4 regions of the Nitrobacter sp. TKz-YC02 genome follow, and region 3 is predicted to be linked to each of the others. Evidence: predicted binding sites of a transcription regulator. Region 3 holds the regulator's gene; each other region holds the start of a gene.
What was found. The regulator LexA, encoded in region 3, represses DNA repair genes until DNA is damaged. The targets are predictions, from matches to a motif close to TGTTCNNNNTGTGTTCNG.

Region 1: the regulator LexA is predicted to act here: its motif matches at 834-851, upstream of ACM561_RS18205 (DNA recombination protein RmuC).
Region 2: the regulator LexA is predicted to act here: its motif matches at 1,055-1,072, upstream of ruvC (crossover junction endodeoxyribonuclease RuvC).
Region 4: the regulator LexA is predicted to act here: its motif matches at 1,354-1,371, upstream of recA (recombinase RecA).

Annotation. Positions count from the first base shown of each region.
Region 1 covers NZ_CP180728.1:3,794,028-3,796,228, reverse strand. The annotation lists gene fmt (methionyl-tRNA formyltransferase) at 1-174, opposite strand, end outside; gene def (peptide deformylase) at 206-733, opposite strand; gene ACM561_RS18205 (DNA recombination protein RmuC) at 882-2,096, shown strand; gene ACM561_RS18200 (AmpG family muropeptide MFS transporter) at 2,136-2,201, shown strand, end outside.
Region 2 covers NZ_CP180728.1:3,342,860-3,345,060, forward strand. The annotation lists gene ruvA (Holliday junction branch migration protein RuvA) at 1-349, opposite strand, end outside; gene ruvC (crossover junction endodeoxyribonuclease RuvC) at 346-867, opposite strand; gene ACM561_RS16090 (hypothetical protein) at 1,165-1,770, shown strand; gene ACM561_RS16095 (hypothetical protein) at 1,993-2,201, shown strand, end outside.
Region 3 covers NZ_CP180728.1:2,049,715-2,051,915, reverse strand. The annotation lists partial or broken gene ACM561_RS09705 (ComEC/Rec2 family competence protein) at 1-984, shown strand, start outside; gene lexA (transcriptional repressor LexA) at 1,025-1,729, opposite strand; gene glp (gephyrin-like molybdotransferase Glp) at 1,893-2,201, opposite strand, start outside.
Region 4 covers NZ_CP180728.1:1,453,499-1,455,699, reverse strand. The annotation lists gene recA (recombinase RecA) at 172-1,263, opposite strand; gene ACM561_RS06785 (hypothetical protein) at 1,788-1,919, shown strand; gene ACM561_RS06780 (hypothetical protein) at 2,152-2,201, shown strand, end outside.

The DNA.
Region 1 (2,201 bases), 1.7 Mb from region 3:
GCCTAGGCGCTGCGCTTCCCGCGCCACCGGGCTCGGCTGCAGCTTCATGCCACGGCCGGCGGGCCTCGCCTCGCGGCTGTATACGGCTGCGATCTCATGGCCATGGGCAACGAGTTGCAGGAGGGTCGGCACCGCAAATTCGGGGGTGCCCATGAAAATCAGGCGAAGCGGCATCTGATTGATTTCTGCGCGGCAAGAAGCCGCTTTATCTCGCGGCGAGCTTCGCGGCCTTGGTGAATTTTTTCATCACACGGTCGCGTTTCAGTTTCGAGAGGTGATCGACAAACAGCACGCCATTGAGATGGTCGATCTCATGCTGGATGCAGGTGGCGAAAAGACCGTCGGCATCCTCCTCGTGAACCTTGCCGTCGAGATCGGTGAAGCGAATCCGCACGCGCGCCGGCCGCTCGACCTCCTCGTAATATTCGGGGATCGACAGGCAGCCTTCTTCATAGACCGACAGTTCCTCCGAAGCCGAGAGGATTTCCGGATTGATGAAGACACGCGGCCGCGGTTTCGTCTCTCCTTCCTCATCGCGTTTGGCGAGGTCCATGGTGACGATGCGGACAGGCTGCGCAATCTGGATGCCGGCGAGCCCGATGCCCGGCGCGTCGTACATGGTCTCGAACATGTCGTCGGCAAGCTTGCGGATTTCCGGCGTGACTTTTTCGATCGGCCTGGAAACCAGGCGCAATTGCTTGTCCGGCACAATGATGATTTCGCGAATGGCCATGTCGGCGATGTAATCCCCGAGTCTGTCCGGGTCAATCCGCGAGCTGCACTGACCGTCCGGCCGTCATGAGCAGGCACGTTGAGCTTTCGTTAACTCAGTGTGTTCGCTCTTCGTTCGCGAACACGGCCGAATCGGCTACAAGATCCAGATGAACGAGATCCTTTTCATACTGGGTGACGTGCCAGTGCGGACCAGCGCCGTGCTGATCGGGTTCGGTGCGCTGGCGCTTGTATTATTGCTGATCATCGCCATTGTGATCGCGCGCTCGGGACGCCGGGGAACCGACATGGCCACCGCGCAAGCAAGCCGCGCGGACGAGCTGGAGGACCGCCTCAACGATATGATGCGGGCTCAGGCCGAGGCCGCCGGCCGTGTCGACGCCATGGGCAAGGCGCTCGCAGGGCGACAGGCGGAGATGGCGCGGGCGGTCAGCGATCGGCTGGACGCGGTCACCCACCGCGTCGGCCAGTCGATGGAGCAGACCACGCGCAACACCATGGACAGTCTGCGGGTGCTGCACGAACGGCTCGGAATTATCGATAACGCGCACCAGAACCTGACCGAACTGACGACGCAGGTGACGACGCTGCGCGATGTGCTCGCCAACAAGCAGTCGCGCGGCGCGTTCGGTCAGGCGCGGATGGAGGCGATTGTGCAGGACGGAATGCCGAAAGGCTCGTTCGCCTTTCAGTACACGCTGCCAAACGGCAAGCGGCCGGATTGCGTAATCTTCCTCCCCGATCAGCGCCCGCTTTGCATCGATGCGAAATTTCCGCTTGAGGCGATGACGGCGCTGCGCGACGCCCGAACCGACGACGAAAGGAAACTCGGAACCCAGCGGCTGCGCGCCGACGTCATGCGGCACGTCACCGACATCGCCGGAAAATATCTGATCCCGGGCGAGACCCAGGACACCGCGCTGATGTTCGTGCCGTCGGAATCGGTCTATGCCGAGATTTACGACAGCTTCGACGATGTGATCCAGAAGGCCTATCGCGCCCGGATCGTGCTGGTATCGCCGTCACTCTTGATGCTGGCGATTCAGGTGATGCAGCAGCTTCTCAAGGACGCGCGGATGCGCGATGCTGCGGATCAGGTACGGATCGAGGTCATGAACATGATGGGTGACGTCGAGCGCCTGCGCGACCGGGTCAGCAGGCTCGGCAGCCATTTCGATCAGGTCAGCGAGGATGTCAGGCAGGTCCTGATCTCGGCCGGCAAGATCGGCAAACGGGCTACGAGGATCGAGGAACTCGATTTCAGCAAGGACGAGGCGGCTGCGGAGACGCCACGGATCGTCGAGCCCGTCGAACCGACGGTGTTTCCGCCGCAGTTCGCCCGCAAGATCCAGGCGGGTGAGTAAGAGGAGGGCGGAACTGACCGAATCTGCTAGCACTGCGGCATGAGCGCTCCGGACGTCGCCCCAACCGTATCCGAGGCTACCTCCCGCGCGTCTTGGCGCGAGAGC
Region 2 (2,201 bases), 1.3 Mb from region 3:
CGACGCCCGGCGTACGCGCCACCGCAGCCTTGTCGCGGAGCGCAATGGCGTTAGCGAGATCGGCCGGCGACAGCGTGCCCAGCACCGCGAGCGCCACCCGCGCACCGACACCCTGTACGGTTTGCAACAGACGGAACCATTCGCGCTCGTGGTCGGTGCGAAATCCGAAGAGCTTGATCTGGTCCTCGCGCACATACGTCTCGATCGACAACACCGCCGCCTCGCCCGGCGACGGTGTTGTCTGCAGCGTGCGCGACGCGCAATGCACCTGATAGCCGACGCCGCCGACATCGAGGATCACGTAATCCTCGCCGTAGGAGTCGATGATACCTTTTAACTTGCCGATCATGCGTCCGCCGCCTTCATTCGCGATGCGAGCATCGCGCTTCCACGATGGTGCGCGTGGGTAATGGCGATGGCGAGCGCGTCGGCGGCATCGGCGCTTTTCGGGTCAGCTTTTGGCAGCAGGATTTTCAGCATCGCCTGGATCTGGGTCTTGTCGGCGTGGCCTGCGCCAACCACGGTCTTCTTTACCTGGTTGGGCGCGTATTCCGCCACCGCGATGCCGAACATCGCCGGCGCCAGCATCGCAACGCCCCGCGCCTGCCCGAGCTTCAGCGTCGCCACGCCATCCTTGTTGACGAAGGTCTGCTCGATCGCAGCCTCGGCGGGGCGGAATCGGTCGAGCACCGCGCCAAGCCCGGCATGGATCGCCAGCAGCCGGCTGGCCAGCGCCATGTGTTCGCGCGTCTCGACCGAGCCGCAGCCGACGAAGATCAGCCGATTGCCCTCGATGTCGAGCACGCCCCAGCCGGTGCGGCGCAGGCCCGGATCAATGCCCATAATGCGAATCGGTGAGGAGGTCATGGCCCATGTTAGCGCAAAGCATCCCGCTGCGTCCCCCAAGCGGGCTCCGGCTCAATTCGTTTCAACGCAATCGCACGGCCCAGGACAGTCTCCCGAGGCGGGGCCATGATGAGCAACGTTGCGGCCAATCCTGGTTTGTCGAACCTTGCCCGTTCCGGTAACGACAAAGCCGTATCCGCCATCCGACCGATCGATCCATGTTCGGCTGAACATGGTCTGCTCGGAGACGGGATAGCTACGTCATAGGGGGCGACAGGTCCGTCTCCGAGACCGGACCGAAGAGGAATCTCAAGCGTCATGCGGATAGCAATTGCCGTTTTCTTCATGATGACGATCGTCAGCACCGCTGTTTCGGCCGATTCGCCAACCGCCGCGCAAAACCGGTTCACCTCCATTGCCAACAAGGATTGCACTTTCGCTCCAATCGGCGACGAGCCGGGCGACGAGGAAGACCAGCTCAAGACATGTCCTGGCGTCGGTAGCGCGCAGGTGCTGGTCAACGCCCTGGGAACTCGTCTGCGGATAGGCTTTCGCTGGCCAAAGGGGGCTCACCCGCAAAAGATCATCTGGGCGGTGGAAGCATGGTCCGCCGGATTGACCGTCGACTGGCGCGGATCTGGCAAGGGCAAGGAGTTCGAGCCTTATGCCGCGATCGTCAGGATGAAATTCCAGAAACAGGATTCGCCGGCTGCCGGCGACCAGGTACTCGCCGTGATCCGGATCACACAGGATACCGCTTGCGTCATGGGCGCTGTTGACACCGGAGCGAACCCGAACGCCAATGAAGCTGCGCATGCGCTCGCCGACGCAGCGGCATCATTCGTATGCGGCAAAGACAAGCCGACGATCGGCGGAGTGAGAACCAAGGCCGCGGAAGAGATTGTGCAAGGCATCGCTGAATGATGAGCCGGCAAGCATAAGCCGCCGGTGCTGGAGCACGGACGAAAAGAACATTAGCAAAAGAATTAAGGCGCTTAGTCAGGTCACGAGCTGACCTTATAACCGCATTCTGCCGGGGTTTTCACCACAATGAGTATGCTGTTCAGAATCGTCCTTGCGTCCGTCCTCACGAGCCCTGCGCTTGCACTCGCGCAAGCGCCGAAAAAAGCCGCCGCGCCTCCTGCCTTGGAGGCGGAATTCAATGCCTTTATCGTCAAGTTCCGAGCGGCTTTGAAAGCGAACGATCCGACGGCCGTCGCCAGCATGACCAAGCTGCCTTTCATGGGTGACAAGGCGTACGCGGATGCCGCACAGTTTCGGGCGAAGGCCTATCCGGAATTCTTCTCTGCGAAAGATCGCGCCTGCATCCAGCGTAAGAAAGCGGAATACTTCGA
Region 3 (2,201 bases):
GCCGCTCTGTGGGGTGGACGCGAAATCGCTATGCTGGCGCTGGCGTCACTCGTGGCCGGACTCGCGACCACGCCGTATGTCGCGTTCCATTTCCATCGGGTGACGCCATACGGCATGGTTGCGAACCTGCTGGCGATGCCGGTGATCTCGGCGCTGGTGATGCCGGCCGGGCTTCTCGGACTTGCGGCCATGCCGTTTGGCTTCGACGGCGTGTTCTGGCGGCTGATGGACTTTGGCATCGAATGGATGGTCGCTGTGGCTCAATGGGTAGCGGCGCTTCCGGGCGCCGTCGGTCATACGGCTGCTTTTGGAACGGGGCCGCTGCTCGCGGCGACTGCGGGCATCATTCTGCTGGGACTGTTGAGAACGCGGCTGCGCTGGAGCGGCGCAGCTGTGGTCGGGCTGGCGATCATGTGGTCACTTGCGGTGACGCCGCCGGATATCTTGATCTCCGCGGAAGGCCGCAACGTCGCCGTGAGGGGCGGGGACGGCCGGCTGCGTCTCATCAGCACGAGTAAGGACCCTTTCACGGTCAGGGAATGGCTCGCCGCCGACGGGGATGGGCGTGGGTCTGCCGACCCTACGTTGGCGGAGGGCGTCTCATGCGACGATGAGGGCTGCGTGGTCAAGATGAGTGGAGGTGGACTTGTCGCGCTTACGCGGCGTCCGGAGGCGATGCAGGATGATTGCGCTCGGGCCGAGCTCATGTTGACGCCGTGGCAGGCTCCGGAGGGGTGCCCTGCGCAAGTGATCGATCAAAACAGGCTGCGGCGTGAAGGCGCTCTTGCCTTGTGGCGAACTCCAAGTGCTTCAAGATCTGGTGCTTCAAGATCCGACTTTGCTGTTGATGCCGTACGTCCTGTCGGCGTCGATCGTCCCTGGTCATCCGCTGCCGTCGATGAACTGTCGGCACAGCTGCAATCAAAACCAGAGCCCCCGGCCGACGCCACGCCGGCGCCCGAGGATCTCCAGCCGGACGATTGAACGGTTCGTCCACGGTCGGAGTTTTTCGCTCCTGATGAAATCAATACTTGCGGTAAATGCCGATCAGTCTGCCCTGGATCTGGACCCGATTGGGCGGAAGTATGCGAACTTCGTAAGCCGTGTTCGCCGGCTCCAGCGCGATCGAAGCGCCGCGACGGCGGAAGCGTTTCAACGTCGCCTCCTCGTCGTCGATCAGCGCAACGACGATGTCGCCGGTATCAGCGGTCTGGTTCCGCTGGATCAACGCAAGATCGCCATCGAGAATTCCGGCATCGACCATGGAATCGCCGCGTACCTCAAGCGCGTAGTGTTCGCCGGTACCAAGCATGTCGGGCGGCACGCTGACGGTGTGGCTGCAGGTCTGCAACGCTTCGATCGGCGTGCCGGCTGCAATCCGTCCCATCACCGGAACGGCGACCGGACGTTCCGCATCGTCGACGACAGTGCCGCCGCTGCTGCGGCGGACTTTGCCCAGATTGCCTTCGATGACGCTCGGTGTGAAACCGCGACGGCCGCCGCCGCTGGCGGCGAGTTCGGGCAGCTTGATAACTTCGATGGCGCGGGCGCGGTTGGGCAGACGGCGGATGAATCCTCGTTCTTCCAGCGCGGTAATCAGGCGATGGATGCCGGACTTCGAGCGCAGGTCGAGCGCGTCCTTCATTTCATCGAACGAGGGCGGCACGCCGGATTCTTTCAGCCGTTCGTTGATAAAACGCAGGAGTTCATACTGTTTGCGCGTGAGCATCCCGACCCAGTCCCTGGTTGATGGGATTCCTGCCAACTAGGGGACATCGGGCCTGCAGCCCTTATAACCCCGCAGCACGAACCTCGAAACAAATCATGAACATACACTATATGTTCGATATGTGTTCCGCAACCCTTTAATTTAAGGTCAACAAAGCGACGTTTTATGACAGCGAAAGCTTAATGATGGCGCAGGGCTCGCCTTTGCTTGCAGCCGGCGCAAATGGCGTGCGGATTACGAGAGCCTCTGCCGCAGCGAGTTTCCCCATCAGCGAGCTGTCCTGATGCCCGATCGGCGTCGCGATCGGCAGGCCGTCCGTCGAGGGCGTGAGCCGGGCGCGCAGATAATCCTGCCTAGCTTGATTGGCGCTAACATCGCTTCCGAGCAGCGCCGGTTCGATGCAGTGGTGCACATCTTCACGCCCCGATAGCGCACGAATCAGCGGTACCATGAACAGAAACGCGCAGATGTA
Region 4 (2,201 bases), 600 kb from region 3:
CGTTTTCTCACGCGAACCGCTATCCACTTCGCTCGAAAACGCTTTAGCCGGTCGACCTAAGCGTTCTCGGCAGAAAATGTTCTCGGCTTGACCCGGACCCTTCCGTGTTCGGTGGAAAACGCGGCGATCAACATCATCGAGCGCGCTTGTGCTTCCGTGGGAACGAAAGACTCAATCCTCCGCTTCCGTCTCGTCATCGTCGGTGTCGCGCTCAGGGCTGCCGGCCAGAATCTGCTCGGCGATCAGTCCTGAATTCTGCCGAATAGCCGTCTCGACCTTGGCGGTGATGTCGGGATTGGCCCGCAAGAACGCTTTCGCGTTTTCGCGGCCCTGCCCCATACGCTGACTGTCGTAGGAGAACCAGGCGCCGGATTTTTCAACGATGCCGGCCTTGACGCCAAGATCGAGGATTTCTCCCATCTTGGAGATGCCCTCGCCGTACATGATGTCGAACTCGACCTGCTTGAAGGGCGGCGCCAGCTTGTTCTTCACGACCTTGACGCGGGTCTGATTGCCAACGACCTCGTCGCGTTCCTTGATCGCCCCGATGCGGCGGATGTCGAGGCGCACGGAGGCATAGAACTTCAGCGCGTTGCCGCCGGTTGTCGTCTCCGGCGAACCATACATCACCCCGATCTTCATGCGGATCTGGTTGATGAAGATCACCATGGTGTTGGACTTGTTGATCGAGGCGGTAAGCTTGCGCAGCGCCTGGCTCATCAGCCGCGCTTGTAGCCCCGGCAGCGCGTCACCCATCTCGCCCTCGAGTTCGGCGCGCGGCACCAATGCCGCAACCGAGTCGATGATCAGCACATCCACAGCGCCCGAGCGCACCAGCGTATCGGCGATTTCCAGCGCCTGCTCGCCGTGATCGGGCTGCGATATCAGGAGGTCGTCGACATTCACACCGAGCTTGCGGGCATAGACCGGATCAAGCGCGTGCTCGGCGTCGATGAAGGCGCAGATGCCGCCCTTTTTTTGCGCCTCGGCGACCGCATGCAGCGCCAGCGTGGTCTTGCCCGAGGACTCCGGACCGTAGACCTCCACGATGCGTCCCTTGGGCAGGCCGCCGACGCCGAGCGCGATGTCGAGGCCGAGCGAGCCCGAGGAAATAACCTCCACATCCATGGACTTGTCGTTCTTGCCCAGCTTCATCACCGAGCCCTTGCCGAACTGACGCTCAATCTGTGACAGCGCGGCGGACAGGGCCTTGGACTTATCCATGGAGGATCCTTCGACGATACGCAGGGCAGCTTGGGACATAGGCCGGCTCCTTATGAACGGGATTCGCGGGCGGGACAACGAATGGCGCCGTGGTTGATCGGATGGAAAATATGTACCCTATTTGTTCTAAGTTCGCAATATGTTCTTTCGCTAGGTACTGGCCTGTTTTAACCCTAGTGGCCTAGTTTGATTTTGGGAGTGGCCTAGTTTGAAGTGGGCAGAGATGCCTCTGCCCTTTTTAAGGCAGCCGAATCAAATATTCGACGCCTCCACACTGCAAGGAGGCATCATGACTTTCATCATTGTTGCAGGAATTGCGCTCGCCGGCGCGGTTGGTTTTATCTCCACCAGATCACGTTGCACGATGTGCAGAGACGGATGGGGTAGCAGCAGTACAGGTAAAGGAACCTGCTCTTGGCATGGTGGTATTGATCGCTAACCTTGAGAGGCCGCCTCAGTGGGCGGCCTCTTTCAGTTCTTCGCTTCGCATTATTCGCGTCCCTATCCGATCGCGAAAATCCTCTCCTAATTCGATCTTAAGAGTCTGGTGCCAGCCTACCGTGATGAAAAAGATCCTGGTGCTGGCGATCGTGCTGGTCGCAATCAATCAGTGGGATGTGAATTACAACCACGGCACCCTGACCCGGGCCGGCTTTTCCTTGGCAAGGGCTCTTGGCCAAGCATTCGGCATATAAATGCGTCGCCGGCTGGATCAATGCACGCGAGATCGACGACGTTACGGCAGCTATCCCCGCAGGCTGCAAGGGCGTGCTGCTTCCGATTCGGACCCTCGACCGCCTGACGATGCCGATCGAATCCAACCCGTCATTGTCTAAGTCTGGCGATCGACAAGCCTAAACCGCCTCGATGCGCGCCTCGGTTCCGACGGTAACCCCCGGCATTCGGATACAGACAAGGTCAGCAGTGTTGCCAGAAATCATCAGCACGATGTGGAGTCGGCAGCGCCGCCAAAATCC